DNA from 2 places in the Sphingomonas sanguinis genome. Region 1 is predicted to be linked to the other one. Evidence: predicted binding sites of a transcription regulator. Region 1 holds the regulator's gene; the other holds the start of a gene.
The links. Region 1 encodes LexA, which represses DNA repair genes until DNA is damaged. Its sites were predicted from a motif close to GTTCCNCNCTTGTTCT; they were not measured.
Positions count from the first base shown of each region.

Region 2: a site for LexA is predicted at 1,757-1,772, ahead of uvrA (excinuclease ABC subunit UvrA). Genes of this name have one in related genera too.

Region 1 is NZ_CP079203.1:927,112-930,530, reverse strand. It holds gene KV697_RS04045 (ComEC/Rec2 family competence protein) at 1-1,805, shown strand, start outside; gene lexA (transcriptional repressor LexA) at 1,944-2,624, opposite strand; gene KV697_RS04035 (molybdopterin molybdotransferase MoeA) at 2,680-3,419, opposite strand, start outside.
Region 2 is NZ_CP079203.1:1,916,032-1,919,450, reverse strand. It holds gene KV697_RS08925 (S10 family peptidase) at 122-1,630, opposite strand; gene uvrA (excinuclease ABC subunit UvrA) at 1,780-3,419, shown strand, end outside.

The DNA.
Region 1 (3,419 bases):
TTCTAGCGCGGCCGGTCATGGCGGACATGGTCGCCGAGGTGGAGAGGGCGGAGCCGCTTGCCGCACGGCAAATCGTCCGGTCGATGTTGTGTCCGATCGAGGCGCGGGACGGGCGCGGGCGGCGTTTGAGCCTGCCGCCGCGTATCCGGGTATCGCTGGCACAGGAGGATGCGCCTGTCGGGCTAGGGCCGGGCGCGCGGGTCCGGTTGCGGGCGAGACTGATGCCGCCCGCCGGGCCGGTCGCTCCGGGGGGCTATGATTTCGCGCGCGCGGCCTGGTTTCAAGGGATCGGCGCCACGGGACGCGGCTCCGCGCCGGTGCGGATGCTGCACCCGGCCAACCAAGGCCCCGGATTGCGCCAACGCCTGTCGCAGCGGATCACCGCCCAGGTTCCGGGCAGCGCAGGCGGGATCGCCGCGGCGCTGGCGACCGGGGATGTCGGCGCGATCGCGCAAGATGATGCGGAGGCGATGCGCCGCGCGGGGCTGGCGCATCTTTTGTCGGTCAGCGGACTTCACATAACGGCCGTCGTCGGGATCGTAATGGTGCTGACGATCCGGCTGCTGGCGCTTTGGCCCTGGCTGGCGTTGCGGGTGCGACTGCCCTTGCTGGGCGCAGCGGCGGGTGCGGTCGCGGCGGTCGGATACACCTGGCTGACCGGGGCGGAGGTCCCCACGATACGGTCGTGCGTGGCGGCCATGCTCGTTCTGGCGGCACTGGCGATGGGGCGCGAGGCGATGACCTTGCGGCTGGTCGCGGCGGGGGCGCTGATCGTGCTGATCTTCCGGCCTGAGGCGCTGGTGGGCGCCAGCTTTCAACTCTCCTTCGCCGCGATCACGGCGATCGTCGCGCTTCACGAAAGCCCCGCCATCCACCGCTGGCTGGGGCCGCATCCCGACTGGCGCTGGGCGGCCTTGCGGCATCTGGGCGCGTTGTTGCTGACCGGGCTGGTGGTCGAGGCGGCGCTGATGCCGATCGCGGTCTATCACTTCCACAAGGCGGGGCTTTATGGCGCCTTGGCCAATATCGTCGCCATTCCGTGGACGACCTTCGTCGCCATGCCGCTGGAGATGATCGCGCTATTGTTCGAGCCTCTGGGGCTGGGCGGCCCGTTCTGGTGGCTGCTGGAACAGGCGTTGGGTTTGCTGCTGAAACTCGCCCATGCCGTCTCGACCATGCCGGGATCGGTGATCGCCCTGCCGGTCGCGCCGGGATGGGCGTTCGGGCTGGCCGTTGCGGGAGGGCTTTGGATCGCGCTTTGGCGGACCCGGTGGCGATGGCTCGGAATGCCTGCGCTGGTCGCGGGCGTGTCGATGATGATCGTAGCGCGGGCGCCCGACCTGATCGTTACCGGGGACGGTCGCCATGCCGGGATCGCGGTGGGCCAGGGCATGGCGCTGCTTCGCGACCGGGCGGGGGACTATATGCGCACCACTCTGTCCGAACTTGGTGGCACCGATGCCGAGCCGTTGGCGCTTGCCGATCAGCCTGCGGCGCGGTGCGGGCGGGACATGTGCGTGATCGAACTGCGGCGCGGTGGACGATCCTGGCGGATCGCGGCGACGCGTAGTGGCTATCCGGTTCCGTGGAAGGCGTTGATCGCGCTTTGCGGGCGGGTGGACATCATGATCGCCGATCGTCGTCTGCCGGGTGCATGTCGACCGCGCTGGTTGAAGCTGGACACTATCGTTCTGAAGCGAACGGGTGGCGTCTCGATCCGGCTCGACCCGCCCGAGGTGCGGACGGTGCGCCAGCCGGGTGATCGTCATCCATGGTCGATCATGGAACCCGCAAAAGGCCTATGAGCCTCGCCATTCACAAGCGGATGCATCTGGCGGCATCCAAAACGTCATCGCGAACGAAGCGAAGCAATTAAGAAGCGGATCAGAACGTCCGGGATTGCTTCGCTCGGCTCACCATGGCGGATCGATGCCGGGTTGCCCTCACTCGTAACGGCGCAAAATGCCTGAGAGCTTGCCCTGCACCCGTACCTGCGCGGGCGCGTAACGCTGCGGATCATAGGCCCGGTTGGCGGGGTCGAGGCGGACCATCGAACCTTCGCGCCGGAAATATTTTAGCGTGGCCTCGCTATCGTCGATCAGCGCGACGACGATCTGCCCGTCGCGCGCCACATCGGTCCGGCGGATCAGCGCATAATCGCCGTCAAGAATACCTGCCTCGACCATCGAATCGCCCGACACCTCGAGCGCATAATGTTCGCCCGAACCCAGCAGAGCGGCGGGGACGGCAAGCATCGAGCTGCCTTCGAACGCCTCGATCGGCACACCGGCGGCAATCCGGCCGTGGAGCGGGATTTCGACCACGTCATTGGCCGGTTCAATCGCCGGACGTGCGGAGGGCGTGTGGACATTGCCTGATGCGGGTTCTGCCACAGCAGGCTTCTCGGGCCGGTCGGGCATCCGCAACACCTCCAGCGCGCGGGCGCGGTTGGGCAGGCGGCGGATGAAGTGGCGTTCCTCCAGCGCGGAGATCAGGCGGTGGACGCCCGACTTGGACTTGAGGTCCAGCGCCTCCTTCATCTCTTCGAAGGAGGGCGAGACGCCGGTTTCCTTCAAACGGTCGTTGATGAAGCAGACAAGCTCATGCTGCTTTGCGGTGAGCATCGCGATCCTCCGTCCAGAACAGACGTGGAACTTATATGGAACGTTTTGGCTTGCGTCAAGCGAGCATCAGGATTTCCGCCGAGTCGCCTGTCGCGGCGGGGGGAGCGTGTGGCGGGCGGATGATAAGGCAGGTCGAACGCGCCAAAGTCAGCAGCATCGAGCTGTCCTGGATGGCCGCCGCATGAACCCGCCCGTCGATCATCGCCGCGCGCAGATAGTCGATGCGCGGGCCATTGGCGGGCAAATCCTCGCCCAGTATGGCGGGGATGGGCCTGGGCAGTGGCTCGGCCGCACCTGCCAGATGCGCGATCAGGGGGCGCACGAACAGCGTTGCGGTGACGAAGGCCGAGACGGGATTGCCCGGCAGGCTGAGCACCACCGTCTCGCCGAGCCGTCCCGCCATCATCGGCTTGCCGGGGCGAAGCGCGATGCGCCAGAAATCGACGCTGCCCCCGGCCGCCTTGAGCGCGGGCTGGACGAGATCATGATCCCCGACCGAGGCGCCGCCGGTAGTGACGAGCAGGTCGGCCTCGACCGAGGCAAAGGCGTCGCGGAGCTTGCCCAGATCATCGGGCAGGATGCCCAGATCGATGATCTCGACCGGCAGATCGGCCAGCATCGCCGCCAGCATGACGCCGTTCGATTCGGGTAGGGCAGCAGGATCGGTGCTACCGGGCGGGACCAGTTCGTCGCCAGTTGCGGCGATCGCGACGCGAACGGCCGGTCGGACGGGCAGGACGGCGTGACCGCCAGTCGCGGCCACCGCGATGCGCGCCGGGGTCAGTCGCTGCCCAG
Region 2 (3,419 bases), 990 kb from region 1:
TCAGCTTGAGCGAAGTCGAAGGCCAAGGGATAGACTTCGCCAAATGCGCATCGTCCGGCGTGCGCTTCGACTTCGCTGAGCGCGAACGGCTGTGGGATATGGCTGGCCAGAGGGGTACGATTTACCCCCCGTACATCGCCATCGCATCGCGCCGGAACGCCGCGCCGCTGTCGGTGCGGCTGTAGAACATGTGCCCGCCCGGATAGACGTTCAGCTTCACCCGCTGCGCCACGCCATAGCTCGGCATCTGGTCGACGATCAGCCGCGAGGCGAAGTACGGGCAGGACAGGTCGTCCCAGCCGTGCACGATCATCACCTTCATCTTGGGATCGTTGGCGATCGCCTTGCGCAGGTCGGTAACGGGGGCATCCTCGGGCTTGCCGCGATCCCAGGCGCTGTTCACCTCATAGGATAGCGCATGATAGCGGGCGTCGGTCTTCCAGCCCACTTCGCGCGTCACGAAATCGACCATCGCACTGGTCGTCGGCGCGATCAGCGAGTCGAGCAGCGGGTCGTTGGACCGCTGCTGCGAAGACCAGGGGAAGGGATCGAAGGCGGTGACGTTCGAGTCGTAGATGCTGCCGATCGTCAAATCGTTGCGGTGAATCTCGCGCAGGTAGGTCCGCGTATCGATCCGCCCGCCCAGCTTGCGGACCAGCGCCGGGTCCAGCCCGGTCAGCTCGGTGACGCGGGTCACCATCCGGTCGACGGCCTGCGTATCCGACCGCCCGCGCATCAGGTCGCGCAGGTAGTCGCCGCGCGCATAGGCCTCGACCCCGGCCATCGCTTCGGGCGTCAGCTTGCCCTGCCGCTCCAACTGGGCGGCGGCCATCGAGGGCAGGTCGATCATCCACGGCAAAGGCGACAGCGCGGTGGCATCGTCGCCCGAGGCGGGGTCGAGATAGGGCGACACCATGATCAGGCCGTTCACCCCGACGCCGATCTGCGACTGGAGCTCATAGGCGATGCGCGGCGCGCGATAGCCGCCATAGCTTTCGCCCATGACGTACTTCGGCGAACGCAACCGGCCTTCCTTGACCAGCCAGTCATAGACGACCTTGGACAGATATTTGATGTCCGGGTCGTTGGCGAAGAAGGCCTTTTTGGTTTCGGCCTCGTCGACGAGGCTGCGGCTGAAGCCGGTGCCGATGGGGTCGATGAAGACCAGGTCGGTGAAGTCCAGCCAGCTATTGGGATTGTCGGTCGTCACCGGCGCGTCGGAGGGAGCGTCGCCCTGCGCACCGAACGGCACCCGCTTCGGGCCGACCGCACCCAGGTTCAGATAGACCGAGGCCGCGCCCGGCCCGCCATTGAACGCGAAGGTGACGGGCCGCCGCACATCGCCGCCGGGCACGGTATAGGCGGTGTAGACGACCTGCCCGATCTCCTTGCCCTTGTCGTCGCGCACCGCGATCTTGCCCACGGTCGCCTTGTAATTGATGACCCGGCCACCGATCCGCGCGCTCTGGCTGATCGTCTTGTCGGCGGGCAGGGGCGGGCGCTTGCTGTCGTCGTCCTTCGTTTCTGTGGTGGTCTTGGTTTCGGTCTTCTCGGCCTTCTGCGCGAGGGCGGGCGTGGCGGCGCTGCTGGCCAGCAGCAACAGGGCGGTCAGGTGCAAGGTCTTCGACACGTTGGAAACTACTCCCCCTCGAACGGCGATCGGAAGGGATCATGCGCCGGACTTCCGCGTTCCCGCAAGCCCGCCCCTCTCGAAACGGCCGCCTCCGCTTCCTATCTCGCCTCTGGCCTTCCTCCCGGAACAGAAGTAGAACCTGCCTCATGCTGACCAAGATTTCCGTCCGCGGCGCGCGCGAGCACAATCTCAAGGATGTCGATATCGACATTCCCCGTGACACGCTGACGGTGATCACCGGCCTGTCGGGGTCGGGCAAGTCGTCGCTGGCGTTCGACACCATCTATGCCGAGGGGCAGCGGCGTTACGTCGAGTCACTGTCGGCCTATGCGCGCCAGTTCCTGGAGATGATGCAGAAGCCGGACGTCGACCATATCGAGGGGCTGTCTCCCGCCATCTCGATCGAGCAGAAGACGACCAGCCGCAATCCGCGCTCGACCGTGGCGACCGTCACCGAAATCTACGACTATATGCGCCTGCTCTGGGCGCGCGTCGGCATCCCGTACTCGCCCGCCACCGGCGAGCCGATCGCGGCGCAGACGGTCAGCCAGATGGTCGACCGGGTGATGACCCTGCCCGAGGGCACGCGCCTCTATCTGCTGGCCCCCGTCGTGCGCGGCCGCAAGGGCGAGTATCGCAAGGAAATGGCCGAGTGGCAGAAGGCGGGCTTCACCCGCGTGCGCATCGACGGCCAGCTCTACGAGATCGACGAGGCGCCTGCGCTCGACAAGAAGTTCAAGCATGACATCGAGGTGGTGGTCGACCGTCTGGTGGTGCGCGAGGACATCGCGACGCGTCTGGCCGACAGTTTTGAGACCGCACTGAAGCTGGCGGATGGTCTGGCCTATGTCGACCCCGCCGATCCGGTCGAGCCCGCCACGCCCAAGTCCGCCGTGCTGGGCAACAACGCGCCCGACGGCCGCATCGTCTTCTCCGAGAAGTTCGCCTGTCCGATCAGCGGCTTCACCATTTCCGAGATCGAGCCGCGACTGTTCTCGTTCAACGCGCCGCAGGGGGCGTGCCCGGCCTGTGACGGTCTGGGCGAAAAGCTGATCTTCGACGAAGACTTGGTCGTCCCCAATCACGAGCTGTCGATCAAGAAGGGCGCGGTCGTACCCTGGGCCAAGTCCAACCCGCCCAGCCCCTATTATATGCAGGTGCTCGGCAGCCTGGCGCGTGAGTTCGGCTTTTCGCTGGAGACGCCGTGGAAGGATCTGGAGGACAAGGTCCGCGACGCGATCCTGCATGGCACCAAGGGCAAGGCGGTCACGCTGACCTTTGTCGACGGCAAGAAGTCGTACGACGTGAAGAAGCCGTTTGAGGGCGTGATCGGCAATCTCAACCGCCGGATGCTCCAGACCGAGAGCGCCTGGATGCGCGAGGAACTGGCCAACTACCAGTCGTCGCAGCCTTGCGAAGTCTGCCACGGCGCGCGGTTGAAGCCCGAGGCGCTGGCGGTGAAGATCGCCATGCAGGACATCAGCTACGCCACGCATCTGTCGGTGGTCGATGCGCTGGCCTTCTTCACAAGCCTGCCCGAACATCTGACCGACCAGCAGCGCGCCATCGCGCAGCCGATCCTCAAGGAAATCGTCGAGCGGCTGGGCTTCCTCAATAATGTTGGCCTCGATTATCTGAATCTCGATCGGACCAGCGGCACGCTATCGGGCGGCGAGAGCCAGCGCATCCGGCTGGCGTCGCAGATCGGCTCGGGGCTGTCGGGTGTGTTGTACGTGCTCGACGAGCCGTCCATCGGGCTTCACCAGCGCGACAACGACATGCTGCT